Regions from separate parts of the Chelativorans sp. AA-79 genome, predicted to be linked through region 4. Evidence: predicted binding sites of a transcription regulator. Region 4 holds the regulator's gene; each other region holds the start of a gene.
What was found. The regulator PhoB, encoded in region 4, activates phosphate uptake and scavenging genes when phosphate is short. The targets are predictions, from matches to a motif close to TGTCATNNANCTGTCAT.
Positions count from the first base shown of each region.

Region 1: a site for PhoB is predicted at 1,557-1,573, ahead of PVE73_RS02385 (esterase-like activity of phytase family protein). Genes of this name have one in related genera too.
Region 2: a site for PhoB is predicted at 909-925, ahead of PVE73_RS00915 (DUF1045 domain-containing protein). Genes of this name have one in related genera too.
Region 3: a site for PhoB is predicted at 3,416-3,432, ahead of PVE73_RS02555 (alkaline phosphatase D family protein). Genes of this name have one in related genera too.

Region 1 is NZ_CP120361.1:482,639-489,856, reverse strand. Features, by position in the region: gene PVE73_RS02395 (transcriptional regulator) at 1-20, opposite strand, end outside; gene PVE73_RS02390 (DUF1013 domain-containing protein) at 720-1,412, opposite strand; gene PVE73_RS02385 (esterase-like activity of phytase family protein) at 1,632-3,833, shown strand; gene PVE73_RS02380 (tagatose 1,6-diphosphate aldolase) at 3,967-5,004, opposite strand; gene PVE73_RS02375 (PfkB family carbohydrate kinase) at 5,001-5,930, opposite strand; gene ugpC (sn-glycerol-3-phosphate ABC transporter ATP-binding protein UgpC) at 6,140-7,218, opposite strand, start outside.
Region 2 is NZ_CP120361.1:181,674-188,891, reverse strand. Features, by position in the region: gene PVE73_RS00920 (alpha-D-ribose 1-methylphosphonate 5-triphosphate diphosphatase) at 1-159, opposite strand, end outside; gene PVE73_RS00915 (DUF1045 domain-containing protein) at 162-869, opposite strand; gene phnE (phosphonate ABC transporter, permease protein PhnE) at 1,091-2,635, opposite strand; gene phnE (phosphonate ABC transporter, permease protein PhnE) at 2,637-3,605, opposite strand; gene phnD (phosphonate ABC transporter substrate-binding protein) at 3,671-4,579, opposite strand; gene phnC (phosphonate ABC transporter ATP-binding protein) at 4,658-5,497, opposite strand; gene PVE73_RS00890 (nucleoside hydrolase) at 5,640-6,581, opposite strand; gene PVE73_RS00885 (Hsp20 family protein) at 6,693-7,121, shown strand; gene PVE73_RS00880 (DUF1150 family protein) at 7,213-7,218, shown strand, end outside.
Region 3 is NZ_CP120361.1:515,408-522,625, reverse strand. Features, by position in the region: gene phaR (polyhydroxyalkanoate synthesis repressor PhaR) at 1-4, shown strand, start outside; gene PVE73_RS02580 (YggT family protein) at 21-311, opposite strand; tRNA gene PVE73_RS02575 (tRNA-Ala) at 433-508, shown strand; gene PVE73_RS02570 (MFS transporter) at 649-1,890, shown strand; gene PVE73_RS02565 (DUF2312 domain-containing protein) at 1,960-2,223, opposite strand; gene PVE73_RS02560 (MBL fold metallo-hydrolase) at 2,456-3,382, shown strand; gene PVE73_RS02555 (alkaline phosphatase D family protein) at 3,501-5,069, shown strand; gene typA (translational GTPase TypA) at 5,294-7,117, shown strand; gene PVE73_RS02545 (LysE family translocator) at 7,200-7,218, shown strand, end outside.
Region 4 is NZ_CP120361.1:675,610-682,827, reverse strand. Features, by position in the region: gene PVE73_RS03460 (DUF1328 domain-containing protein) at 1-100, shown strand, start outside; gene PVE73_RS03455 (hypothetical protein) at 136-306, shown strand; gene PVE73_RS03450 (hypothetical protein) at 376-687, shown strand; gene PVE73_RS03445 (ATP-binding cassette domain-containing protein) at 748-1,536, opposite strand; gene PVE73_RS03440 (sugar ABC transporter permease) at 1,546-2,859, opposite strand; gene xylF (D-xylose ABC transporter substrate-binding protein) at 2,954-3,997, opposite strand; gene PVE73_RS03430 (ROK family protein) at 4,306-5,574, shown strand; gene phoB (phosphate regulon transcriptional regulator PhoB) at 5,553-6,239, opposite strand; gene phoU (phosphate signaling complex protein PhoU) at 6,257-6,955, opposite strand; gene pstB (phosphate ABC transporter ATP-binding protein PstB) at 6,986-7,218, opposite strand, start outside.

The DNA of each region.
Region 1 (7,218 bases), 190 kb from region 4:
GCGGCAAGAACTCTGGTCATGTCAGCATCCGATTGGTTGAAGCAGGGGCTTGCGGGACGGCCGGAAATCTGCGGCAGACAGATGCTGCGGGCGACGCGAGCCGTCCGGCCAAGGCTGCTGGATCAGATGTGGAGCGCAGGCTGTGTCATTCCGGAACACCGTCATGAACGCTCGTAGCGAAATAGGTCGGTTTCTGGTCTGTCGTGCCGTCATGCCCGATATGGTGCAAGCAGCGTACCGCGATCCCATTCAGGCGAAGCCTGGTCGGCCCAGGCGGCGGGCAGCAGACGGACGCGATCACCTAGGTGCGCCGGGCATCCCCGGCCGCCCGTGGCGTGCCCGCGAAGCCGGCAGTATCCAATGGGCGACGACATCATTCTCCCTGAACTGAAGCTTTACCCCTTGCGCGATCGCCCTTCGCCATCCACATTGGGGGCAACTGCAACAAACGAAAGGAGGTGATCCAATGTCGAGTGATTTCAATTCCAGCGTGGCCTCGGCGGATTGCCTTACCCGGGAGCAGCCTCTCGGCTAAAGCGCATGACGCGCGGCGCGGCTTTTTGCTGAGCCGCTGGCCGCGTCAGGAATGGAAGACACGGGGGCTGTCCGCAAGGACAGCCCTTTTCCTTTGGATGGGGAGATTCTTTCAGCCTGTGGACGCGCTGGCCGCACTCTACGGCATCGGCCGGTGCATCGTCGGATGGTGCGGCTAAGAGGTCTTATTCCTCGTCTTCGTCGCTCTTGGAGCGCAGCGAAGAGAGCTTCGCGAACACCGCATCCGCGTCGAGCTCCTTCTCCTCCGGCTCCTCCTGGCGGGTCTCCTCGAAGGGCATCTTCTCCGTCTGCGAGGCAGGCAGGAGCGTGTCGCCGGCCGGCGGCTGCTGCGGCACGTTGCGGGAGGCGCGCTGCACCTCGATGTCGAGGTCGATCTGCGAGCACAGCCCCAGCGTCACCGGGTCCATTGGCACGAGATTGGCCGAGTTCCAGTGCGTCCGGTTGCGGATCTGCTCGATGGTCGACTTGGTGGTGCCGACGAGGCGCGAAATCTGCGCGTCCTTCAGTTCCGGATGGTTGCGCACCAGCCAGAGAATGGCGTTCGGCCGGTCCTGGCGCTTGGAAAGCGGCGTGTAGCGCGGTCCCCGGCGCTTCGTCTCCGGCACGCGCACCTTCGGCTCCGAAAGCTTGAGGCGGTAATCCGGGTCGGCCTCGCCGCGCGCGATCTCCTCGCGCGTGAGCTGGCCGGTGATCACCGGATCCATCCCCTTGATGCCCTGCGCCGCATCGCCGTCGGCGATCGCGCTCACCTCCAGCGGGTGGAGCTTGCAGAACTCGGCGATCTGGTCGAAGGAAAGCGCCGTGTTGTCCACCAGCCAGACGGCGGTTGCCTTCGGCATGAGAAGCGTGTTGGCCATCGTAAAAATATCCTGTCTTCGCCCGCGTCCCCAGCGCAGGCGGTGGTCATTGCCACCGATGTATGGGATGGGCGTTATATAGTTGCATTCGTCCATCGAGGCAAGAAAACTATTGTCCGAATTCCTCCGGGGACGTCACGGGACTGTCATCGTCCCGTCATGCGGCTGCAATCCTCGTCTTCCAAGAAGCGGTGTTTCCAACCGAGAGGGAGATGGGGAATGGGACGTCCTTCACTGCTCTTTGCGCTTGCCGCAACGCTTTCGCTTTCCACAGCGATCCCTGCTTTCGCACAGCAGGCCTTCAACCGAATCGCGACGTTCCCCGTCGCCGAGAACCTGCCGGACGACATCGACCCGGCAACCCCGACCTCTTCGGAGATCATCACGGCGAGCGAGGACGGCAACACACTCGTCTATTCCGACAGCCCGCTGGGCGCGATCGGCTTCGTCGACATCACCGATCCGAAGACTCCCAAGGCGGCCGGCATCCTCAAGGTGGAGGGCGAGCCTACCTCGGTGACGGTCGTGGGCGGCAAGGCCTTCGCGGCGGTCAACACGTCCGGGAGCTACACCGATCCCTCTGGCAAGCTGCTCGTGATGGACATTGCCGGCAAGCAGGCGGAGGAGGCATGCACGCTGGCAGGGCAGCCCGATTCCGTGGCCGTCAGCAAGGACAAGCGCTTCCTCGCGATCGCCATCGAGAACGAGCGCGACGAGGACGTGAACGACGGCGCGATCCCGCAGATGCCCGCAGGCACACTCCAGATCGTGCCGCTTGCCGATGGCGTAGCGGACTGCGACGGCATCAAAACCGTGGACCTCACCGGGCTTGCCGCAGTGGCGCCCGAGGATCCCGAGCCTGAGCTCGTGGATTTCAACGACGCGGGCGAGATCGCCGTCACGCTTCAGGAGAGTAACCACATCGCCATCGTTTCGGCCGAAACCGGCGAAATCGTCAGCCATTTCTCGGCCGGCAGCACGAGCCTCGACAATATCGACACACTGGATGACGGCGCGCTGCGCTTCGACCAGTCTGCAAGCGATCTCCTGCGCGAGCCGGACGCCGTGAAATGGCTCGACGACGACCGCCTGGTAGTCGCAAACGAAGGTGATTACGAGGGCGGTTCGCGGAGCTTCAGCATCTTCTCCAAGGCGGGCGAGGTGCTTTACGACTCCGGCGCGGATCTCGACCACCGGGCGGCGCTCGCCGGCCACTATCCCGACAAGCGGTCGGATGCCAAGGGTGTGGAGCCCGAGGGCATCGAGGTCGCCGCCTATGGCGATCAGCGGTATATCTTCGTGGCAGAGGAGCGCTCCTCCCTCGTGGCCGTCTATCGCGATACCGGCGCGGAGCCGGAATTCGTGCAGGTCCTGCCCTCCGGCATCGGTCCGGAAGGCGTGCTGGCCATCCCCCAGCGCAACCTTCTGGTGACGGCGAACGAGACCGACCTGGTGGAAGACGGCGGCGCGCGCTCGCACGTCATGGTCTATGAACTCGGCGAAGGCGCTCCGGCCTATCCGATGATCGCCTCGGTCATGCAGGATGGGCGCCCGATCGGCTGGGGGGCACTCTCCGCGCTCGCAGCCGACCCGGCGCAGGCAGGCCATCTCTTCGCCGCCTCCGACTCGGTCTATGGAGCTCAGCCGGCGATCTTCGCCGTTGATGCGACAAAGACCCCCGCCGAGGTCACCCGCAAGATCGTCGTCAAGCGCGGCGACGCGCCGGCACAGAAGCTCGATATCGAAGGCCTCGCCTCCGATGGCGAGGGCGGCTTCTGGCTCGCCTCCGAAGGGCGCACCGACCGACTCATCCCGCACGCGGTCTATCACGTCGACGCCGAAGGTGTGATTCAAGAGGAGATCGGCCTGCCGCCAGAACTGCTGGCGCATGAGATCCGCTACGGCTTTGAAGGCATCACCACCGTGGGCGAGGGCGACGAGCAGATGCTGGTCATGGCCGTCCAGCGCGAGTGGAAGGACGACCCCAAGGGGCAGGTGAAGCTCCTTGCCTACAAGCCCTCTTCCGAAGAGTGGTCTGCAGCGCGCTACCCGCTCGACGCGACGGAGAAGGGCTGGATCGGCCTGTCGGAGATCACCGCCCACGACGGCGCGCTCTACATCGTCGAGCGTGACAATCTCATCGGCACGGCGGCGAAGAACAAGCGGCTCTACAAGGTTGCGCTCGACGGCTTCAAGCCTGCCGCGCTCGACGGCGATCTCCCCGTGGTGGAGAAGACCCTGGTGCGCGACCTGATCGAGGATATCCGTTCCGCCACCAACGGCTACGTGGTCGACAAGATCGAGGGCTTCACCATCGATGCGGACGGCGAGGCCTATTTCGTCACCGACAATGACGGCGTGGACGATTCCTCTGGCGAGACGATCTTCGTGAAGCTCGGCCGGCTCGACGCCGTGAACTGATCGCCGGGCAAAGCCCTGCTGATAAAACCCGGGACGCACCCGAACGCCCCGGGTTTTTCTTTGATCGCTTCTATATCCAGCACCCAGCTGTCGGGCCGAGGATATAGTGCCGAAAAGGGGGGCTCTTTCGCGGTCAGGCGTAGCTCGCCGCGAAATCGCCTTCGAAGGAGACCTCGGTTGTCCTGAAATCCCCCTTCCAGGGATTCGCTTTCTTTCGTGTCAGCGCCTTGAGGTCGCTGAGCCGCTTTCTGCCAACCTCGTCGAGCGCGTGCAGGACGGCCTCCTTGTCGGGGAAATGTTCCTGGACCGCGTCCAGCCAGATCGTTCGGCCTGCAAGGAAGCCTTGCGCGCCGGCCGCATAGGAGTAGCCGAGCACGCGGTCAAATTGCTCCGGCGTGGCCCCGCCCGAAAGCAGAACCCAGGGAATGCCCGCCTCGCGACAGATGCCCCCGATCTCGGCGAATGCATTTGCGGCTGATTGCGTGGCCGGGCTTCCGTCCATTGCCGGCAGCGACGCGGCGGGCACCGGCGTTTCCAGCTTGAAGAGGTCCACGCCATAGTCCGGCTTGGCGAATTCGCGAACGCTCTCGATGACGAGAGCCGCCTTCTTGTCAGGCGATTCCACGTAGCCGGTCGTGTGGGCGGCGCTGTCCGGGAAGGGATAGACGAGCAGCTCCAGCACATAGGGGATGTCGTAGCGGCGGCACTCTTTGCCGATGGTGCGCACGAAAGCCTGCTGGTGGGCGATGACGTCCTCGCCGGCATCCGGCCGGTACCAGGCGAGCACCTTGACGGCGTCGCCGCCGATCCGCCGGATCTTCTCGACGCTCCAGTTGTCGATCGCACGCGACTTGCGGCCCGAGGATGTCTCCTCGAAGCGATGATCTTCGAGCGTCACGATGAAACCGGTCTTGGATGGCAGGACGTCGATCGCGGCCGGAATGGCGAAATTCGGGTCGAGAAGCATGGAGCTTGCGTCTTCCGCCAAGGCCTTCACGAGCAGACGCTTCACCGAAAGCATATCGGCAAACGTCACGTCCTCCGGTGCGATGGATTTCGCCTTTGCGATGGCACTGATCAGCGGAGGGCGCTGATCCAGCGCCACCATCGTGAAGTACCCGTCCTCATCGGCCAGCCGGGTGAGGCCGCGACTTTTTCCGATCGTGCTCATGCGCAAGTTCTCCATAGATGAAGTGTTTCGTCCAATGTCGGAATCCCGCTGCGTCCACCGGCCCTGGTGCATTTGAGGGCCGCGGCGGCAGAGGCGAAGGTGAAGGCCTCGGCGACCGGCGCGCCGGCGGCGATGGCGAAGGCATAGGCACCGTGAAAGACATCGCCTGCGCCTGTCGTATCGACGGAGCGCACCGGGAAAGCCGGCTGGCGACGCGCCCGGCCATCCTGGCGCCACGTCACGCCCTCGCTGCCCTCCGTCACCGCCGCGACCTTGCACCCGAAGGCGCATATCTCCGCCAGCGGGTCGGCCGCACTGCCGGCGAAGGCTTCCAGTGCGGGCTTTGAGAAGACGGCATGATCCGTCAGCGGCAGGAGAGCCGTGAAGACCTCCGGCTCCGCCATGTCGGCATCCAGCACCGTGGGCGCGCCCGCCGCTCGCGCGGCAGAGAAGGCCGCCGCCGCCCCCTCCGGCCAGCGCGGGTCGGCCAGGACCGCGCCAACCCCGGTGATGCCTGAGATGGGCAGCCATTCCGGATCGACCGGCTGGTCCGCGCCGCGAAAATTGGCGATCTGGCGCTCCCCCGCCGCGTCGACGATGACCCCGGAAATGGAGGAGCGCGCTCCGGGAAAAAGCCGGAAATGCGAGACGTCGACATTCTCCTCTTCCAGGCCGTGCCGCATAAGCCGCCCCTCATGGTCGTCTCCGCCGCGCCCCCAGAATTGCACGCGCGCCCCGAGGCGCGCTGCCGTGACGGCCGCCGTCGCGGCCATGCCGCCGCCGATCGTCGTGAATGCGGATGCGCGAACCTTGCCGCTGCCCGGACCGGCGAACCTGTCGACCGTCCAGATATAGTCGAGGGCCGACAGCCCGAGGCAGATGAGTTCAGGGGTGCGTTCGCACCATTGGGGCGGGAAGCGTGTCATAGCCCGACAACACAATCATGTTTGATCCCGAGATGGTTCTCGATCTCGTATCGCGCGACTGCGCGGCCGGGTGCCGATTGCTCATAGCCGGCGAACGCGTCGGAAGGACTTGTTTCCTCCGCCGGTGGGCTCCATCCGCCCGCCACGGGGCAGGCTTGGGCGAAAACGCTGTTGGTCGGTCCTGGATCGGTCATCGACGGTCCTTGATGTCAGCGTATGGCTTCGCCGGTTTCGCTCGCGAAGAGATGCGCCTTGTTTGCGGCCGGGATCAGCGGGAGCGTGTCGCCGGGCCTGGGCCGCAGGTCGGGCGACACGCGGGCGATCGCGTCGATACCGCCCGCCTTGAAGTGGACGAGCGTGTCGGAGCCGAGCGGCTCGACAAGGCTCACCTGCGCCTTGAAGGCGGCCGGGTCGTCCGGTTTGAACAGGAAGTGCTCCGGGCGTACGCCGAGCACCAGCGCCTCGCCGTTTTCCACGCCGGCCGGCCGCCTTTCGAACAGGCGTGCTGCCTCTATGGACCGTCCGTCCTCAAGGCTGATCTCGCTGCCGGAGATGCGGACCGGGATAAAGTTCATCGAAGGCGAACCGATGAAGCCGGCGACGAACAGGTTCGCCGGCTTTTCGTAGACATCCTCCGGGCTGCCCACCTGCTGGATGATTCCGGACTTCATCACGACGATGCGGTCCGCCATGGTCATCGCCTCGATCTGGTCATGGGTGACGAACACCATGGTGGTGCGCAATTGCTGCGACAGCGCCTTGATTTCGGCGCGCACCTGCGCACGCAGCTTGGCATCCAGGTTCGACAGGGGCTCGTCGAAAAGGAAGACCTTGGGATCGCGCACGATGGCCCGTCCCATCGCAACCCTCTGGCGCTGCCCCCCCGAAAGCGCCTTCGGCCGGCGGTCGAGCAACCCGTCGATATGCAGGAGCGTGGCCGCCTTCTTCACGCGCTCGTCGATTTCGGCCTTGCTCATGCCGCGCATCTCGAGTGCGAAGGCCATGTTCTGCCGCACGGTCATGTGCGGGTAGAGTGCATAGTCCTGAAAGACCATGGCGATATCGCGCCGAGCAGCGGGCACGGTGTTGACGCGCTCGTCACCGATATGGACATCCCCCTCGTTCACCGTCTCCAGTCCGGCGAGAATGCGCAAGAGGGTGGATTTGCCGCATCCGGAAGGACCGACGAGGACCACGAATTCGTGGTCAGGGATGTCGAGGCTCAAATCGGGAATGACGGTCACGCTGCCGAAGCGCTTGACCAGGTTCCTGATGCGTATGGACGCCA
Region 2 (7,218 bases), 490 kb from region 4:
GAGCCCTGGGATGAGGAAATCGCCCTCCATATCCTCACCCGCATCCATCTGGCCTCGGGACAGTTCGGCAATCCGGCCATCCCGGACGGCGACGCTGCCGCCGATCACCTCGTCGGCCAGAACGATACGGGCGTTCTTGAGAATCAATTCACTGGGCATTTTCAAGCGAACTTTCTTTCCCTCGCGCCACCAATGGCATGCAAGGATTTCACATGGAAGGGAGATCCCGCCTCGGGCTCGGCGAAAAGCGCGAGAGAAGAGATCTCGAGCGGCTCCAGGAGCAGCGGCCCGAAGAACTCGTCGATCGCAGCCTCCATGCGCGCGGCTTCAGCCGCCGGGACACGCCCCGTAAGCGTCATATGGAAGCGGAACTCCTCGAACACGTAAGGATAGCCCCATTTGTGGAGATTTTTAAGCTGCGCGGGCGTGAGGCCGTCCGGATTGCGCCGCTCCATCTCTTTCGCCGTCATCGGAGCACGGAAAGGTTCGAAAAAGGTCACGACATCAGCGGCGAGGCGATCGAGTTGCGGAGAAGGAACGGCCGGAACGAGAGCGAAGAAGCCATCCAGCCGCGCAAGCTCGATGCGCTCGACGGCGAATGGCTCCCGCTCGGCGGCAAAGCGCGAGAGGGCGGCCGTAAGCTCGGCCTCGCTCTTGCCCTCCACGAGCCGGAACGGCGCCTTGAGCGTAGCGTGAAAACCATATCGGCGGGCGGCCGCTGTGTGAAAGGCGATCTCGGCGGCGGAAAAAGGGCCGGCGGCGGACGGTGCCTGGGTTTGACCGCCAAACGCGCTGCGCCCCAGCCACCGCTCGGCTACACGGGCCAGCGGATCGTCCTTCTCGGGTGTAAAATAGATCGCGTATCGCATGGTCGGTCCTCGCAGATCGCGATGGATTAAGTGATTTGCATGACAGATTAACGAAGCCGCCACAGAAAAGCATCTGCCGGGTTCTTCTCGGCTGGGGGCGTGCAGCGCCCGTCAGCCGCCTTCGGAAGCCTGGGAAGGCGCTCACATCCGCAGGCGTTCCGATTGTTCTTGCCGTATTTGTGCAACGCCAAGTGATGCCGTCGCCTTGGTCGAAAGGCCCTCTAAGGGCCGATCAGTCGGCGGCGCAGCATGTTGGATATATTATCGAAGATGAAAACCACAAGAAGGATGAGCAGCACCATATAGGCCACGTTCTCCCAATCGGAATTGGTCCGCATCGCCTCCCAGAGCTTCAGGCCGATCCCGCCTGCGCCGACGGCGCCGATGATGGTGGCGGAGCGTGTGTTCGATTCCCAGAAATAGAGCGCCTGGCTCAGGAAGACGGGCAGGACCTGCGGCATGACTCCGTAACGCTGGACCTCCGCCGGAGCCGCGCCGACGGAGCGGACGCCTTCGCGCTGCTTGTCGTCTATATTCTCCAGCGCTTCGGAATAGAGCTTCCCGAACGTACCGGTGTCCGTGAAGAAGATGGCAGAAATGCCGGCAAGCGGCCCCGGGCCGAAGGCGCGCGTGAAGAACAGGGCCCAGATCAGCATGTCCACCGAGCGCAGGAAATCGAAAAAGCGCTTGAGAAGGAAATTGCCGACGCGGTTCGGATAGATGTTGCGGGCGGCCATGAAGGAAAGCGGGAACGCCACCAAGGTCGCCAGCACCGTGCCGGCAAAGGCCATGACGATGGTCTGGAGAAGCTTCACCCAGACGTCGCCGTGCTGCCATTCGGCGTTGTTCACGAAATCGCTCCAGGCGAGCGCCGCGTTGGATACACCCGGATCGAGCCGCTCGCCGAAGAGGATGAGCGAAGCGACCTCGCCGAGCGGACGGCCGAAAAAGGCCGAGCGCGTGTCGAAGAGGAAGTTTTCCCAGCCAAGGAAGCGGCGGCGGATCTTGACCTCGTCGTCCTCGATCTCGGCACGCCCGGCAAATCCCAAATAGGCGATCACCTTGGCTCCGGGCTCACGCTGCGAGGCCCATCGCGGCAGGGGTTCGCGGGCGATCACGCCCGCGCCCTCCTCGACGTCGAGCGTCAGTGCCTCGCCGCCGCGTTCGATGCGCACGAGACCGGGGCGGACATCCACGCGGGTTCCTGCGCCGAACCGGATGCTGGCCTCCACGACTGCTTCTTCCCGCCGAACCGTCTCCGGCACGCCATCGGCGGGAGAGGACTCCACCGACGGCGTACCGGAGGCCCCCGCGCCCAGGGAGCCGAGAAAGCTGTCTTCACCGCCCTTGGCGTTCGCATTATCCAGCGGGCCGAGGAAACCCGCGCCGCTAGTTGCACCGCCCGAGGCGGTCCCCGCCTGCTCGCGTATCGCGACGATAGCAGTCTCCTTGGTCACCCAATCGGGGTCGGGGTGCTCTCCCAGGGGCGAAAAACGCGGATAGGTGATCTCCAGGTGGTTCTCGCGGAACCCGATGTCCGGCCGGACTTCATACGAAACCCAGTCAGCCATATAGGCGCCGGCAATGCCCCAGTTCCCGCCGGAGAACACCTGCCCGATCGAGAAGAACCACCACGCGAAGACGAGATAGGCGACAATGCTCGCACCGACCAGAAATGCGGTCAACCGCTTGCGCACCGACGCGGCAAAGACCTGCGGGTGGCGTTCGGCGATCGCCTGAGCCTCGGCTTCCGTCAAAACAGCCATCTCAGCCTCCGCGTCCGAATTCGAAGCTCTGTTTGCCGACGACGCGGCGGCGGAGCCACGCCGAGAGTTGGTCGACGGCTACAATCGTCAGGAAGAGCAGGAGAACGATCGCCAGCGTCTTGGCCTCATGCGTCTGGCTGATGGAGAGCCGGAGCGCTTCGCCGATGCCGCCTCCCCCAACCGCACCGATGATGGTGGAGGCGCGGACATTGATCTCCAGGCGCAGAAGCGCGTAGCTCAGGAAATTGGGAAGCACCTGTGGCACGATACCGAACCAGACGCGCTCGACCAAATTGGCGCCGGCGGCGCGCAGGCCTTCCTCGGCACGCATATCCGCATTTTCCACGACCTCGAAAAACATCTTGCCCAGAGCACCCACGGTGTGGATGGCGACAGCGATGATGGCCGGCACGGCGCCCAGCGAAAGGATGGCGAGGAAGAAGCCCGCGATCACGATCTCCGGAAACGCGCGCAGCACTTCCATGAAGCGGCGGACGAAGAAACGCAGCCAGCGCCGGGTCGTGATATTCGAAGCAGCGACGAAGCAGAGCATGAAACCCAGCGCGAAGCCGACGAATGTCGCGACGAGCGCGATATTGATCGTCTCCAGCATCTTGTAGAAATACTCGGGAATATAGAAGGTCTCGGTGATATAGACCCTGCCCGCCGGATAGTTGTATTTGAGGCTGCCGTCGTCATAGGGCGAGGGCAGATCGAACAGGGCGCGCCAGACTTCCCAGCCGTCGCGCGGCACGAGTTGCCCGACGAAGTCGAAGAAATAGGGAAGGCGGTCGAAGAACTTGCCCGCATTGGATTCGTTGGCGAACCAGAGCGAGCCGCCCATGGCGAACACCATGAAGAGGATGCCGCCGATGGTGTAGAGCCGGCGGCGCGCCGCCAGGGCCTGCCAATGACCTTCGATGGCAAGGCCGACACTGGAGAGGGTTGCGCCCTGATTGGCTATGCTCATGCCGCTCTTTCCGCAAAAAAAGCGCCGCCAGGAGGGACTGGCGGCGCAGGTGGGGCAATCGATGTTCAGGAGCCGATCTGCTTGCGGCGCGCCTCGAAGATGGGCTCATAGAAGGCCGGCGTGACTTCCGTGTAACCTGTGTAATCGCCGCCCTGGATCGCGGAGAAGCACTCGGGATCGTTGTTCGGCAGGTCCATCATGAAGGACTTGAACGTGTCCTTCATGCTCTGGTCCATGGAAGTGCGCACGACGATCGGGCCGTTCGGGATGAGCGGTGATTTCCAGATCTCGACCAGGTCATCCATGTCGAGGATACCCTTCTCCACCATCTTGTGCAGGTTGCCCGACGTGTAGCCTTCGGAGAAGTCACCGACCCCGGAGGCCCAGGTCGTGCCGGCGTCGAAGGTGCCCTTGACGACTTCCAGCACGAGGTTCTCGTGGCCGCCGCCGAAGCCGGTCTCGGAGAAATATTCCTCGATGCTGCTGCCGATCGCGGCCGGCAGGGTGACCGCCGGAATGAGATAGCCGGAGGTGGAGTCCGGATCGGCGAAACCGAGCTTCTTGCCCTTGAGGTCGGCGAGCGTCTCGATGCCGGAATCCTTGCGCGCCACCATCACCGAATGGTAGCCGGTCGAACCGTCGGTCTGCACCGTGGTCAGGATCGGCTCGACGGCGTTCGAGTCCTCGAGATAGACCTTGGCATAGCCAGAGGCGCCGAGCTCGGCGTAATCGAGCGTGCCGCCCAGAAGCCCCTGGATCACGCCGTCATAGTCGGCGGCCGGGAAGAGCGAGACCTTCTCCACGCCGAGCACAGCAGGCAGTTTGTCGACCAGGCACTGGAAATTTCGCAGCCGGTCGGCTTCGTTCTCGCCGCCCAGGATGCCGATACGGAATTCCTTCAGGTCTTCCGCGTGTGCGCCGTTCGCCAGAACCGCGCCGAGGGCGAAGGCGCCCATCACTACATGCTTCAACATTGCGTCTCTCCTGTCTGGGCCGGGCCTGCCGGCTCGCTTGTTGTCTGCTGCGCCCTTTACGCGGGCAAACGCGCCGGTTCAGCCGGCGAGCACGGCCGGTTCCAGGTGGCGCGGCTTTTCGCCTCGCGGCCGGAGCGGCTCGTCGATGCTCGTGGAGGTGATCTCCTCGGGAATGGCGTCCGCCCCTTCCGCGCCGTAGATCCGCCGCACGGCGTCGCCGGTCAGTTCGTCGGGCGCGCCGTCGAAGACGACGGCACCCCTGGCCATGCCGACGATGCGCGAGCAGTAGTGACGTGCGGTGTCCAGCGTGTGCAGGTTGGTGATGACGGTAATGCCCTCGCGCGCATTGATGTCGGCGAGCGAATCCATCACCACCTTGGCGTTGAGCGGATCGAGCGACGCGATCGGTTCGTCGGCGAGGATCACCTTCGGCTCCTGCATGAGCGCACGCGCGATCGCGACGCGCTGCTGCTGACCGCCGGAAAGGGTTCCGGCACGCTGAAGCGCCGTCTGGGCGATGTCCAGGCGCTCGAGGGCCGCGATCGCCTGCAGCCGCTCCTCGCGCGAATAGAGGTTGAGGAGGTTGAGCGCGGTCGACCGGTGGTTCAGCCGTCCGAGCAGCACATTGGTGAGAACGTCGAGCCGCGGCACGAGGTTGAACTGCTGGAAGATCATCGCGCAGTCGCGCTGCCAGCGGCGAAGCTCGGCGCCCCTGAGCGCCGACACCTCGGTGCCGCGAAAGAAGATCGCGCCCTCGCTCGGATCGATGAGGCGATTGATCATGCGAAGCAAGGTCGACTTGCCGGCGCCGGAGCGGCCGATAATGCCGACCATCTCGCCCTCGCCGATCTCGATCTGCACTCCCTTCACGGCGGCATTGGAGCCAAACCGCCGCGTGACCTGGCGTAGCTGAAGCATGAGCTGCTTCTCCCCGTTTCGGGCTTTGCACCCTTTGTTGGGGAAACCGCCTAAAACCTCAGCATGAACTTGGAATGTCGGCGAGGTGTCAGTTTTGTTACAATCCACCGGCACCTGGCCGGCAGCATCCTTCGGACCGTTGCTACAGCCTCGCCAGGCGCTCGACCAGAAGCTCGAAGAAGGCCTCGTGATCGATGTCGCGCATCACATGCGCATTCACCGGCCGGTCGGTGATGCGCCACCAATCGATCACCGTCATGCCCCGGGTCAGCGGCGAAGCGGTCTCGACGCTCACATTGCAGCGGCGCCCGCGGAAAAGCTCCGGTCGAAGGAGATAGGCGATCACGCACGGGTCGTGCAACGGGCCGCCGTCCGAGCCGTATTTCTCCTCGTCGAAGCGCTCGAAGAATTCGAGCAGTTCCGCCGTGACCGCGCCGACGCGGGTACCGAGATCGCGGAACGCAGCGATGCGGGTTGCCGTCGTCAGGGCCTTGTGCGTGACGTCGAGCGGCATCATCACGATCGGGATCCCGGAACGGAAGACGACGTCGGCCGCGTGCGGATCGACATAGATGTTGAACTCGGCCGCGGGCGTTATGTTGCCGCCCTCGAAGAAGCCGCCCCCCATCATGACGATCTCCTTGACGCGCGGAGCGATGCGCGGCTCGCGCACAAGAGCGAGCGCGACATTGGTGAGCGGCCCGAGCGTGCAAAGGGTGATCTCGCCGGGATCATGCGCCATCAGCGCATCGATGACGAAATCGACGGCATGCGCGTGCTGCAGCGGCATTGTCGGGTCCGGCAGGTCCGGACCGCCGAGGCCCGTCCTGCCATGGACGTGCTCCGCCGTCACGAGTTCGTTCACCATCGGACGTGTGGCGCCGGCATAGACGGCGACATGCGGCCGCACCGCCAACTCGCAGACCTTGCGGGCGTTCTTCACCGTCAGCGCGAGCGGCACGTTGCCCGCGACAGCGGTGATCCCGAGGACTTCGAGTTCGGGGCTCGCCAGCGCCAGAAGGATGGCAACTGCGTCATCCTGGCCGGGATCCGTATCGATGATGATCTTTCTCGGTTGCGCCACAGGACTTTACCCTTCTTGAACTCGTCCCCAGGATCGACCATATCAGGAGCACGGGCGGAAACGCCATTCGGGTTTCCGCCTCTCCACGTCGCTCTTTGAGGGCAGGAAGACATGACGCGCATGACGCCGTTTTCGAACCCGCTTCTGTTGGGGTTCGACAGTATGGAAAAGACGCTCGAACGCATCGCAAAGTCGGGCGACAGCTATCCGCCATACAATATCGAACGCATTCGCAACACCGATGGGCAAGGCGAACGTCTGCGCATCACGCTTGCCGTTGCCGGCTTCTCGGAGCAGGACCTGGAAGTGACCACGGAGGAAAACCAGCTCCTAGTACGGGGACGGCAGAACGACGAGACCGAGCGCGAGTATCTGCACCGGGGCATTGCCTCGCGGCAGTTCCAACGCGTTTTCGTTCTTGCCGACGGCATGCGGGTGTTGAGTGCCGAACTCAAGAACGGCCTGCTTGCCATCGATCTCGACAGACCCGAGCCCGAGCGGCTGGTGCGCAAGATCAATATTTCGGTGAAGGAGCCATGACTGACAAAAGCGGCGGCTCCCTTTTTACCGGAACCACAAGCTCTTTGGCGGGTTGGTCCCTTGAGGACGGCCTGCCGGACAGGAGGCTAAGATGACT
Region 3 (7,218 bases), 160 kb from region 4:
TTGAGGCGCACGCCTCCGCGTCAGAGAAGGACGGGGGCGATGGTCGTCCAGAGGAGCTGGCGCAGGAAATAGATGATCAGGAGCAGGATGATGGGCGAGATGTCGATACCGCCCAGATCCGGCAGCAGGTTGCGGATCGGCCGCAGCGCCGGCTCGGTCACGCGGTAGAGGAAGGTGCCCACCGATCCCACGAACTGGTTCCGCGGGTTGACCACGTTGAAGGCATAGAGCCAGGAGAAGATGGCCGACGCGATGATGAGCCACCAATAGATTCCGAGCGCCATGTCTATGGTGCGAAGAAGCGCGATCATGCCTTTCTCCCAAAAAGTTTCGCGACATGTAGCCACTGGCGTGCGGCGCGGCAAGTCCTGCAAGGTCGACGCTTGACAGCTCCCATGGCCAGGACCTAAATGCGCTCCATTCCGGCGACACGGGGCTGTAGCTCAGTTGGGAGAGCGCATCGTTCGCAATGATGAGGTCAGGGGTTCGATTCCCCTCAGCTCCACCAGCCGGCACTTCCGCAGAGCAAACCCCGGAAAATCTTGGTCCAGCGTGCAGATGATGCGCGCGTGGCGGATGCGATTGCGCTAATAGCTGCGGCCATTGCCGCGATCAGCGGCCTCGAGAGCAGCGCCGCAGCACATTTTCATGGACAAAGCCGAATCCTCCGCCCTCGACGACCGGTACGTCGCCTTCCGCCATGGCGCCTTTGCGCGCTATTGGGCTGCCCGGCTTCTCGCCTCCTTCGCGACACAGATCGTCTCGGTCGCCGTGGGCTGGCAGATCTATGACCTGACGCGCGATCCCTTCGATCTGGGCCTCGTCGGCATCATCCAGTTCGCACCCTCGCTGCTCCTCTTTCTCGTGACGGGAGCTGCGGCCGACCGCTTCGGACGGCGCATGATCATGGGCCTTTCGGCGGGTCTCGAAGCGGCCTGCGCGCTGGCCCTGCTCTTCTTCACCATTCGGGGTCTCGATACGGTCGTGCCGGTTTTCCTGGTCCTCGCCGTGTTCGGGACGGCGCGCGCCTTCCTGGGCCCCGCCGCGGCCTCGCTGATCGCCAATCTCGTGCCGGCGGAGGACTTCGCCAATGCGGTGGCGTGGAACTCCTCCGCCTGGCAGGTGGCCGCCATCGTCGGTCCGGTCGCGGGCGGCCTGCTCTATGGTCTCTCGGCCGAGACGGCTTACGGGGTCGCGACGGTCTTCATGTTCGTCTCGGCACTCCTGTGCTTTTCGATCCCGAAGCCGCAGCAGCACACGGAGACCGAGCAGCCCACGCTTCAGACCCTCTTCGCCGGCTTCCGCTATATCTGGGAGGAGAAGATCGTGCTCGGGGCGATCTCAATGGATCTCTTCGCCGTGCTTCTCGGCGGCGCGGTGGCGCTGCTTCCGGTCTATGCGCGCGACATCCTCGATCTCGGACCGTGGGGGCTCGGCCTCCTGCGCGCCGCCCCGGGAATCGGCGCGCTCCTGGTGGCAGTCTGGCTCGCCGGCCATCCGATCCGCAACCATGCCGGGGTCATCATGCTCTTCTTCGTCGGCCTGTTCGGCGTCTTCACCGCCGTCTTCGGCTTCTCGACCATCCCCTGGCTGTCGATCGCGGCGCTTGCTGGGCTGGGGGCCGCCGACATGGTGAGCGTCTATATCCGCGAGACGCTGATCCAGCTCTGGACACCGGACCGGCTGCGCGGGCGCGTCAACGCGGTCAACATGGTCTTTGTCGGCGCCTCGAACGAACTGGGCGAGTTCCGCGCCGGCACGATGGCCGCCTTCATCGGCGTGGTGCCGGCGGTGGTCTTCGGCGGCGTGGGTGCGGTGGCGATCGCCGGGCTGTGGGCATGGCTCTTCCCCGAACTGCGCCGTGCGCGCCACCTCGACGGGCGCCACTGAAGAGCTGGAGGAAACCGCCCGCCGCGCGAAGAGAGCCAGGAAAGGGACTGGAGCACGCAGCCCGAGGGCTCAGACCATTCCGAGTGCAGCCTTGTAGAGATCGAGCATCGCTTCCTCTTCCTGCCGTTCGGCCTGATCCTTCTTGCGCAGCCGGACGATCGTGCGCACCGCCTTCACGTCGAATCCGTTTCCCTTCATCTCGGCATAGACCTCCTTGATGTCGTCGGAAATCGTCTGCTTCTCCTCCTCGAGCCGCTCGATGCGCTCGATGAAGGCGCGAAGCTGACCCGCGGCAACGGTCTGCGCAGTCTCGTTCGTGATTTCGTCTGTCATGCTGTTCTCCGGCAGGAAGGATGGGCGCCCGCGACTCGGGAGCACGGGCAAAAGATGGGTTTCGATGCCTTAGCGGATGGACAAGGTCAAGGCCGTTCCGCCCCTGTTCCACGCCTGCAGCGCCGCTCGCTGCCACAGGCGGGAGGCAGTCGCACGGCCTTACCACTTTGGACGGTCGGGCTCATCCGGCTGGGGTGAAGACATACCGGCCGCGTTCGGTTAAAGACGCTCAATGTTTCATCATCGTCAGGAGGTGGCCGTGGCAGCCGCTGAGACGCCACAGGTGACGGCGTTTTTCGATAAGCGCACCTTTTCGTTGCAGTATGTGGCCGCGGACCCGGCCACGAAGAAATGCGCCATCATCGATCCCGTTCTGGACTATGACGAGAAATCCGGCGCCACCGCTACGGAAAGTGCTGACGCCATCCTCGACTTCGTGGCGAACCGGGGGTTGGCCGTCGAGTGGATTCTCGACACCCACCCTCATGCCGATCACTTCTCCGCAGCTGCCTACCTGAAGGAGAAGACGGGCGCGCCCACGGCGATCGGCAACCACGTCGTGGGCGTGCAGGAACTCTGGAGGGATATCTACAACCTGCCGGATTTTCCGGTCGACGGCTCGCAATGGGACAGGCTTTTTGCCGAGGGCGAACGCTTCTCGGTCGGCCAAATCCCCGCCCGCGTCCTCTTCTCGCCAGGGCACACGCTGGCCTCGATAACCTATATCATCGGGGACGCCGCCTTCGTGCATGACACGCTGTTCATGCCTGACAGCGGCACGGCACGCGCAGATTTTCCGGGCGGCAGCGCCGCAAGACTCTGGCGCTCCATCCAGGAGATCCTCTCCCTGCCGGGCGAGACGCGGGTCTTCACCGGCCACGACTACCAGCCGGGCGGGCGCGAGCCGCGCTGGGAAAGCACCGTCGCGGAGCAGAAGGCCGCGAACATCCACATTTCGAAATGCCGCACGGAGGCCGAATTCGTGACGCTGCGGGAGGCGCGCGACAAGACGCTGCCAATGCCCAGGCTCATCCTCCATGCACTACAGGTGAACATGAATGGCGGCCGCCTGCCGGAGCCGGAGGCGAACGGCCGGCGCTACCTGAAGATCCCGCTCGACGCACTCCAGGGAGCGGCATGGGAGAGCGGCAAGGCCTGACGCCCGGCGCCCCGGCGCGCCCGGTCATCCAGGTGTCAGGAAACAGTCATGTTCCCGACAACCGCCTGCAACACGGGCGGAAGAAAGTGCCCTCGCTATTCCAACGAGGGAGACTGCCATGAAACCTTTTGCAGTGCGTACCCGCCGCCAGTTCCTGGCAGGCGGCAGCGCCACCATTCTTGCCGCCGCGGCGGGCGGCCTTGCCATGCCTGCCATCTCGCGCGCATCGTCGCGCCCGCAATTCACCCACGGTATCCAGTCGGGCGACGTGGACCAGGTGTCGGGTATGGTCTGGGCCCGCGCGGACCGGCCCGCCCGTGTGCAGTTCGAGATTTCGACCACCGAGAGCTTCGCCAACCCGATGCGGCTTCCACCGCTCGACGCGCTGCCGGAGAGCGATTTCGCCGTGAAGCGGCTCCTGACCGACCTCACGCCCGATCAGGAGATCTTCTACCGCCTCACCGCCGTGGACCTCGACGATGTCGCGGCCGCCTCGGAGCCGATCGTCGGCCGCTTCCGCACCGCTCCGGCTGCGCGCAGAAACATCCGCTTCGCCTGGTCGGGCGACACCGCCGGCCAGGGCTGGGGCATCGACGAGAAGGGCATGCTCACCTATGCCACGATGGCGAAGCACCAGCCGGATTTCTTCCTCCATTCCGGCGACACGATCTATGCCGACGGCGCAATGGAGGACGAGGTGGAGCTGAAGGACGGCTCCAAATGGATCAACAAGGTGCTGATCGACGAGAAGCGCAAGGTGGCCGAAACGTTGGACGAATTCCGCGGCCAGTGGAAATACAACATGATGGACGAGCACGTGCGGGCACTCAACGCGATCTGCCCCACCTTCTTCCAGTGGGACGACCACGAGGTGGTCAACAACTGGTCGAGTTCCAAGGATCTTTCGGCCGATGATCGCTACAAGGTCAAATCCATCGCCCTGCTCCAGGCGCGCGCCGCACGCGCTTTCCACGAGATGGCGCCGATCCGCTACACCCCGGCCGAGCCCGGCCGTGTCTACCGCAAGATCGCATACGGACCGCTGCTCGACGTCTTCTTCCTCGACCTGCGCTCCTATCGCGGGCCCAATGGCGCGAATCTCGAAGAGACGCTGACGCCCGAAGCCCGCATCATGGGCGAGGAGCAGGTCCGGTGGCTGAAGCGCGAACTCGCCAATTCCAGGGCGACCTGGAAGGTGATCGCCTGCGACATGCCGATCGGCCTCGTCGTGCCGGACGGCGACAGCATCGAGGCCATCGCCAATGGCGACGGTGGCGCCGCCAAAGGCCGCGAGATCGAAATCGCCGACATCCTGCGCTTCGTCAAGAACGCCGGTATCGAGAACACCGTCTGGTTTACCGCCGACGTGCATTACACTGCGGCGCATTACTACAACCCGGACAAGGCAGTCTTCCAGGATTTCAACCCGTTCTGGGAATTCGTCTCCGGCCCGCTGCATGCCGGAACCTTCGGCCCCAACGCACTCGACGGCACCTTCGGCCCCGAGCTGAAGTTCGTGAAGGCGCCGACCGAGGAGCAGGGCGCGAACCTGCCGCCGTCGGCAGGCCTGCAGTTCTTCGGCCTGGTCGACATCGACGGCCGGACGGAGCAGATGACCGTGCGGCTCATGGATCGCGACGACAACGAGCTCTTCAAGGTGATGCTCGATCCGGTGCGGTCAGCCTGAAATCCCGAATGGCGGCCGGGAGGGTAAGATTCCCGGCCGCGGATTTCCCCGAATGTCGAAGTGGAGACTACCGGCCAGCCCGCCGGATCCCTATATGGGCATCGAAGCCGGCGGCGGGCATTCACGCCTCCTCCCTTTCGCATCTGCGAAAAAACCTGTATGAGCGCGACCGAAGAAATGCGGGCGCGCGCAAAAGTCGCGTCCGGCGACCCTGAAGAGAGACAATGAAACTCCGCAATATTGCGATCATCGCCCATGTCGACCATGGGAAGACGACCCTCGTCGACGCCCTGCTCAAGCAGTCCGGCTCCGTGCGCGAAAACCAGCGCGTGGACGAACGCGCCATGGACTCCAACGACCTGGAGAAGGAGCGCGGCATCACCATTCTCGCCAAGGCCACCTCGGTGGTCTGGAAGGATGTGCGCATCAACATCGTCGACACGCCCGGTCACGCCGATTTCGGCGGCGAGGTGGAGCGTATCCTCAACATGGTGGACGGCGCCGTGCTTCTGGTCGACGCCGCCGAAGGCCCCATGCCGCAGACGAAATTCGTCGTCGGCAAGGCGCTGAAGGTGGGGCTCAAGCCCATCGTCGTCGTCAACAAGATCGACCGGCCGGATGCCCGCGCCGAGGAGGTGATCAATGAGGTCTTCGATCTCTTCGCAGCCCTCGATGCCACCGACGAGCAGCTCGATTTCCCGATCCTCTACGGTTCGGGCCGCGACGGCTGGATGAATCTTGATCCCGCCGGCCCGAAGGACGAGGGGCTTGCCCCCCTCTTCGACCTCGTGCTGCAACATGTGCCGGAGCCCCAGGTGGAGGACGGCGCCTTCCGCATGATCGGCACGATCCTGGAGGCCAACCCGTTCCTCGGCCGCATCATCACCGGGCGCATCGCCTCCGGCAGCATCAAGCCGAACCAGGCGGTGAAGGTGCTCGCGCGCGACGGCAGTCTCATCGAGCAGGGCCGCATTTCCAAGATCCTCGCCTTCCGCGGACTGGAGCGCACGGCGGTGGAGGAGGCGCAGGCGGGCGACATCGTCGCCATTGCCGGCCTGTCGAAGGGAACGGTGGCGGATACTTTCTGCGACCCTGCAGTCTCCCAGCCGATGGAGGCGCAGCCGATCGACCCGCCGACGGTGACCATGAGCTTCATCGTCAACGATTCTCCGCTTGCCGGCACCGAAGGCGACAAGGTGACGAGCCGCGTCATCCGCGATCGCCTCCTGAAGGAGGCGGAGGGCAACGTGGCCCTGAAGATCGAGGAATCGGCCGACAAGGACTCCTTCTTCGTCTCCGGACGTGGCGAGTTGCAGCTCTCCGTGCTCATCGAGACCATGCGCCGCGAAGGCTTCGAGCTTGCGGTCTCGCGTCCGCGCGTGGTGATGAAGAAGGACGAGAACGGCGGGCTTCTGGAACCCGTCGAGGAAGTCGTCATCGACGTGGACGAGGAGCACGCGGGAATCGTGGTGCAGAAATTGTCGGAGCGGAAGGCCGAGATGGTCGAGCTCCGCCCCTCGGGCGGCGACCGCCAGCGCCTCGTCTTCCATGCGCCGACGCGCGGCCTCATCGGCTATCAGTCGGAACTGCTGACGGACACGCGCGGCACGGCCGTGATGAACCGGCTCTTCCACGAATACCAGCCCTACAAGGGCGAAATCGGTGGCCGGGTGAACGGCGTGCTGATCGCCAACGAGCCGGGCGAGGCCGTGGCTTACGCGTTGTGGAACCTCGAAGACCGTGGTCCGATGGTCATCGATCCGGGCGTGAAGGTCTACCAGGGCATGATCATCGGAATCCATTCCCGCGACAACGACCTGGAAGTGAACGTGCTCAAGGGCAAGAAGCTCACCAATATCCGCGCTGCCGGCAAGGATGAGGCGGTGAAGCTGACCCCGCCCGTCCGCATGACGCTGGAGCGTGCGCTCTCCTGGATCCAGGACGACGAACTGGTGGAGGTGACGCCGAAGTCGATCCGTCTGCGCAAGCTCTATCTCGACCCGCACGAGCGCAAGCGCTTCGAGAAGCAGAAGCTCGCCGTCGCTTAAAAGAGACGGGCTTTCCAGCGAGCCCGCTTCCCGTTCTTTCCGAAAAGGCTATGATGCCGCCATTGAACAGGCTGGCGGCATCATGGACCTCTCCTCGCTGA
Region 4 (7,218 bases):
TGCCGGCGCATCCGCCGGAATCGCACAGATCCTTTTCTACATATTCCTCGTCCTCCTGGTCGTGTCGCTCCTGTTCGGCCTCTTCCGCCGGGCGCGCTGAGGAAAGCCGATGACCGCTTGTGAGGAGGAACGCAGATGAAGATGCTGAACGGGGCCGAGGACGCAGCGCGTGTTGCCATGGTCAATATGGAACCGCGCGATCCCCTTCCGCCGGGCCCGAATTATGGTCCCTTCGGATATTTCCGCTTGGCGGTGCTTCTGCTCGCGGCATTCGCCGGCATCCTGTTCGTGATCAACCTCTTTTGATCGCACGCCGGCGTTCGACCCGGAACCGGGCCAGGGCGCCGGCCGTTTCCATGGCGAGAGGACAAAGCCATGGAACCCGCAGCATTCCTTCTACTGATCATCGGCTGCAGCGACGACCTGAACCGCTGCATCGAACTGCCGGCGCCCGCGCCCGCCTATGCGGACGCGGAAACCTGTGAGAGCGTGCTGCCCTCCGAAATGCGCAGTTACGCCGGGCAATTCCCCCAGATCCTGGCAAAATGCGTGAGATTCGACGCCGCGCTAGAAGAGGGCGATGCCGAACTCGTCTGGCATATCGAGGATAACGGGGACCTGATCGCCTCCGTCAGGCCCTTGCCTCACGAAGACCTGGAGGTGGTGCAGAACGGCAAGCCGCTGTGATCTCCCGCCTCCGCCGCATTTTCGCGGGCGCCGGGTGATCCTCCCGGCCGCGAAGATGCCTCAGGCGGCCGCCACCTGCAGCGCGCCGGGGCCGGCCCTGGCGCCGGGTGGGCATTTACCGAGAATGATCATGCCGAGAACCTCGTCCTCGGTGACATCCGACGTGTTTGCGGTGCCCACCACCTGCCCGTTCTTCATCACCACCACGCGGTCGGCAAGGCTGAAGACGTCATGGATGTCGTGGCTGATGAGGAAAATGCCGATCCCCTCCGCCTTGAGCTGCCGGACAAGGTCGGCGACCTGCGCCGTCTCCTGCGGCCCGAGCGCGGCCGTCGGCTCGTCCATGATCAGAATGCGCGCATCGAAATGGATGGCGCGGGCGATGGCCACGGACTGGCGCTGCCCTCCCGACAGCCGGCTTACCGGCTCCTTGAAGCGCTGAAAGCGCGGATTGAGCCGCCCCATGACCTTGCGGGTTTCCGCTTCCATGGCAACGTCGTCCAGCGTGCCCCAGGACGTCATCAATTCGCGGCCGAGGAAGAGATTTGCCGCCGCATCCACGTTATCGGCCAGTGCGAGGGTCTGATAGATCGTCTCGATGCCGTATTTCTTGGCATCGCGCGGATTGGAGATCTGCGCCTTCTCGCCCTTGATGAAGATATCTCCCGCATCCCGCTTGTAGGCGCCCGACAGGATCTTGATCAGCGTCGACTTGCCGGCGCCGTTATGTCCGACCAGCGCCACGACCTCTTTTTCGTGAAGATCGACCGAAACATCCTCGACGGCGTGGATGCCGCCGAACGCGATGGAGATGTTCTTCATCTCCACCAGCGGTGCCTTGTCTGCCATGGCGCCCTCCTACTGCACACGCTTGCGATAGACCGTGTCGAGCCACACCGCGACGACAAGCACGGCTCCGACGACGATATTCTGCAGCGGCGTATCGACCCCGAGCAGGATCATGCCGGAGGCGAGCGACTGCATGAGAACGGCACCGATCATGGCGCCGGCGATGGTGCCGACGCCGCCGCCGAGCGACGTGCCGCCGATGACTGCGGCAGCGATCACGAGAAGCTCGTCGAGCGTGCCCATAGCATTGGTCGCCGCATTGAGCCGCGCTGTGGAGATGCCCGCCGAGATCGAGGCGAGCATGCCCATGAGCATGAAAATCTTCATCACCACCCAGCGCGTGTTGATGCCGGCGAGTTCGGCCGCTTCAGGATTGCCGCCGATGGCGAAGACATAGCGGCCGAAGCGGGTGCGGTTGGTCAGGAAGGTCATGACCACGCCCACGCCGATTGCGATCAGCACGGGAATGGCGATGCCGTGCGCGATGAACAGCCCGCCTTCGGGAAGGGTTATGTTGTGTTGCTCGGCGTAGCGCCGCACGATACCGGTCGGCCACGGATATGAATTGGCGACGGCGACCGCACCCAGGATCAGCGCGCATCCCACGGTGGCCAGGAACCCCTCCGCCCAGAGCGGCCGCAGCGGAAAGTTGAACTTCCGCCGCTGCCTGCGGCCCTGCACAAGCATGAGCACGACAGCGGCGCAGGCGACAACGCCCACGACCCAGCTCCAGAAGGCCCCGATGGCGCCGTCGGGGCCGCCGCCCATCAGACGGAACGTTGCGTCCATCGGCGCCACCGTGCGCCCGCTGGTGACCCACCAGGCAGCTCCGCGCCAGACGAGGAGCCCGCCGAGCGTCACGATGAAGGCCGGAACGCCCATATAGGCGATGATATAGCCATGCAGTGCGCCAATCAGCGCTCCAAGCAGAATGCCGACCAGAAGGGTGACGATCCAGATGGCCGGATGGCCGAAACCCAGCCAGTCCGGCAGGATCTCCGCCTGTGTCACGCCCATGATCATGCCGACGAAACCGAGCAGCGAGCCGACCGACAGGTCGATGTTGCGCGTCACGATGACAAGCACCATGCCCGTGGACATGATGGCCACCGAAGCCGATTGGACCGACAGGTTCCACAGATTGCGCGGTGTCAGGAACAGTCCGCCGGAAAAGAAGTGAAAGCCGATCCAGATGGCGGCGAGCGCCGCCAGCATGCCCAGCATGCGTGTATCGAGCTCGGTGGCCTTGAGGAAGCGCCGGGGCAGGCTGCCGGGAGAGGCGGAAGCACCTTGCGAAGCTGCACTGGAGGTCACGTCGGCCATCTTGAATCTCCTGGCCGGGCCGGAGACCGCCCGGCCCGGTTGCGAAAACGCCGCGGTCGCTAAACCGCGGCGTCGCCCGTCATCCTATCGCGTTTCAGCCACACACGTCGACCGTGCCGGGCTGCACGCCCTGGCAGACGACATCCTTGGAAACCCAGCCAGCGTCGATCACGACATCCAGATTGTCCCTGGTGATCGGCACCGGCTTCAGGAACACCGCATTCATCTCGACCTTGTTGGGGCCATCGGCCCACGTGGTCGCGCCTTCGATCTCGTCCATGGCCGTGCCTTCGGCGAGCTGGTTGGCGATGTTGGCGGCTTCCTTGCCGAGCTCGCGGGCATCCTTCCAAACGGAGACGGTCTGCGTGCCCAGAGCGATGCGATTGAGCGCCGCATGGTCCCCATCCTGGCCGGAAACCGGCACGGACCCCGCGAGGCCCTGGGCTTCGAGCGCGGCGATCACGCCGCCTGCGGTGCCGTCGTTGGAAGCCACGACCGCGTCCACCTCGTTGTTGTTGGAAGTCAGGATCTGCTCCATGTTGCGCTGCGCATTGGCGGGCAGCCAACCGTCCGTATAAGCTTCACCGACATTCTTGATCTCGCCGGAATCGATCGCCTCCTTCAGCACTTCCATCTGGCCCTCGAACAGAAAGTCCGCGTTCGGGTCGGCAGAGGAGCCCTTGATGAAGGCGTAGTTGCCTTCCGGCTGGACCTCATAGACCGCGCGGGCCTGCATGCGGCCCACTTCCTTGTTGTCGAAGGTCAGGTAAAAGGCGTCCGGATTCTCGATGAGGCGGTCATAACCGACCACCGGAATACCCTCGTTCACGGCGCTCTGCACCGCAGGGCCGATGGCGGAGGCGTCCTGCGCGAGAATGATGAGCGCATCGGCGCCCTGCGCGATCAGCGATTCGACATCGGTGAGCTGCTTGGAGGGTGAGGATTGCGCGTCCGCGGAGATATAGGTGTTCCCATCTGCCTCGATCTGCGCCTTCATGGCGGCCTCGTCCGTCTTCCAGCGCTCCTCCTGGAAATTCGACCAGGAAACGCCGATCGTCTTGCCCTCGGCCAGGGCGGCCGTGGAGAGCGAAAGAGACAGGGTAAGCCCCGCCAGAACAGCGGTGACGGTGTTCTTCATGATTTTCCTCCCAGCGCCTGATGCGCGACTTCGGTTTGGCTTGCGCCGACCTCACGGATTTGACATTCCTGCACCGCTGCGGAAGCGGGCGGCCGGAATCCCGGCCCGAGAACCAGATCGGAACAAATGCTCGCCGGCTTCACACGATCGGAGCCGTACCGTAGCACACCGATCAACCCGAACGCATGACGCCGGAAGGCTCATTTTTTCGAGCCTCGAAAAAAAGAATGACGCAGGTTGTTACGCGTGTCAATATCAACTGAAGTGCAAGATCGACGGCAGCATGCCGCCCGGTCGAGGGAGGAGACGTGACTGCAGGCATCCGCCATGACGAGATGCGCAAGCGCAACCGGGCACTGGTGATCGCCGCGGTCAGGCGGGCCGGACAGCCCTCGCGCACCGAGATCGCCGGGCTGACGGGCCTCAGCCACTCCACCATTTCGGCCATCGCCTCCGACCTGATCGAGGCGGGCGCGATGCGCGAGACAGGACAGGGCGACCCGCCGCCCCTGCGGCGCGGCCGACCGCAGGTCGCCATCAGCCTCAATCCCGATGCCGCATCGGTGGTTTGCCTCTATCTCTCCTTCAACAGCCTGTCGGCGATCCTGGTCGACTATCGCGGCGAGGTGATCGACCGAAGGACACATCGGCTTTCCACGCTCGATATGAGCCGGGACGAGTTGCTGAACGCGACCATATCCGCCGTGCGCGACATCGCCCAGGGCCGATCCGATCTGCTGCGAATCGCCTGCGCGGTGCAGGGCATCACCGATTCCGCCGGACGCGAGCTCCTGTGGTCGCCGATCACGCCGCTCAGCGATCTGCCGATCGGCCCCAAACTCGAAGAAGCGTTCAACGTGCCGGTGACGGTGCAGAACGACTGCAACATGATTGCCGTGGCGCTGCGGTGGCTCAATCCCGAGCGCTACGGCGACAACTTCATCACCATTCTCCTTTCCCACGGCATCGGCATGGGCCTGATGCTGGACGGGAAGATGTTCAGCGGCACACGCTCCTCGGCGGGCGAATTCGGCCACATGGTGCATGAACCTGGGGGTGCACTATGCCGTTGCGGGCGCCGGGGCTGCATCGAAGCCTATGCCGGCAACTACGCCATCTGGCGCCGCGCCTCCGGGAAGAGCAGGGACGAGAAGCCGGTGGCCGATATCGAGGCGGGGGAAATGCAGAGGCTTGCGGGGCAAGCGCGGCAAGAAGAGGGACAGGCGCGGGACGCCTTCCGCGAGGCGGGGCGGGCGATCGGCTTCGGCCTCGGCAATCTCTTTGCCCTAATCGACCCGGCACCGGTGGCGATGGTGGGCCAGGGTACGGCGGCCTTCGACATTCTCGAGCCTGAGATCCGCCGTGCGCTGGCCGAGACCGCAGGGGGCCAGCACGCCGAAGCCGTTGCCTTCGAAACATTGCCCAATGCGGTGCCGCTTATCCTGCACGGCGCGGCGATGAGCGCACTGACGGGCCTCGACCGCGACATGTTCGCGCCGGGCCTTCGCACATCAGCGGCGGGCTGGGGGAAAGAGCAGCCCGAACGGGCCTCTCCTCAGTTTTCGCGAATGGCGTAGCCCGCGCCGCGGATGGTGCGGATGACATCGGGCATCCGCCCCTGGTTCACCGCCTTGCGCAGCCGCCCGACATGAACGTCCACCGTCCGCTCGTCGATGTAGATCGTCTCGCCCCAGACATTGTCGAGGAGCTGGCTGCGGGAGAAGACGCGGCCGGGATGCTGCATCATGAACTCGAGCAGGCGGAATTCCGTCGGCCCGAGGCGGATCTCGCTCTTGCGCCGATAGACGCGATGGGATTCACGGTCGAGCACGATATCGCCGACCTTCAGCACCGTGGAAAGCACTTCGGGCTTGGCGCGCCGGAGAAGCGCACGCACCCGCGCGATGAATTCGGGCGTCGAGAAGGGCTTCACCAGATAGTCGTCCGCGCCGGTGGAAAGCCCGCGGACACGGTCGCTCTCCTCCCCGCGCGCGGTCAGCATGATGATCGGGAGCCGCTCCGTCTCCGGACGCATCCTGAGCCGGCGGCACAGCTCGATCCCCGAGACGGCAGGCACCATCCAGTCGAGCACGAGCAGGTCCGGGACGTTCTCCTGCAGCCGCACTTCCGCCTCGTCGCCGCGCGTGATCACCTCGACCTGGTAGCCTTCCGCCTCGAGATTGTAGCGCAGCAGCACACAGAGCGGTTCGTCATCCTCGACCACCATGACTTTCGGTGCGATCATTCAACAGCCTCCAGCTACCCGGCCGTCACCTGCGTTTCGTCCTGCTTCGGCCGTTGCACGGGGAGTTGCAGGCCTGTGAGCACATAATAGGCGTTCTCCGCGATGTTGGTCACATGGTCGCCGATGCGCTCGAGGTTCTTTGCGCAGAACAGGAGATGCGTGCAGGCGGTGATGTTGCGCGGATCCTCCATCATATAGGTGAGGAGCTGCCGGAACACCGACGTGTACTGGATATCGATCTTCTCGTCCTCGTCGCGCAGCTTGGTCAGCGCTTCGGGCTGGCGCGTGACATAGCGGTCCACCACCAGGTTCACTTGTTCCAGCACCATGTTGGACATGGTCTCGATCGGCTGCGTCAGGCCGCGGGGAGCGCCGCCGCCCACCGCACCGACGCGCTTGGCGATGTTCTTGGCGAGATCGCCGATCCGCTCGAGGTCGGCCGCCATGCGGATCGCACCGACAACCGCCCGCAGGTCCTGCGCCATGGGCTGGCGCTTGGCGATGAGCGTGATCGCGCGCTCATCGAGTTCGCGCTGCTTTGCGTCCATGACGACGTCGTCGGAGATCACGCGCTGCGCGAGCGCATTGTCTGAATAGAGCAGCGACCTGGTTGCAGCCTGCGTCATGGCCGCCGAAAGGTCGCCCATCTCACGGATGAGGCGGTCGAGGTGCTCCAGATCCTCGTCGAAAGAGGCGACGGTATGCTGGCCCATGAGTCCGTTCCTTTTGCAAACTGCGCCGGATCAGCCGAACCGGCCTGTGATGTAATCCTGGGTCCGCTTGTCTTCCGGGTTGGTGAACATCTTGTCGGTCGGCCCCTCTTCGACCAGGTTCCCGAGATGGAACATCGCCGTGCGCTGGGAGACGCGGGCGGCCTGCTGCATGGAGTGGGTCACGATGACGATCGTATAGTTCTCGCGCAGTTCGTCGATCAGCTCCTCGACCTTGGCGGTCGCGATCGGATCAAGCGCCGAGC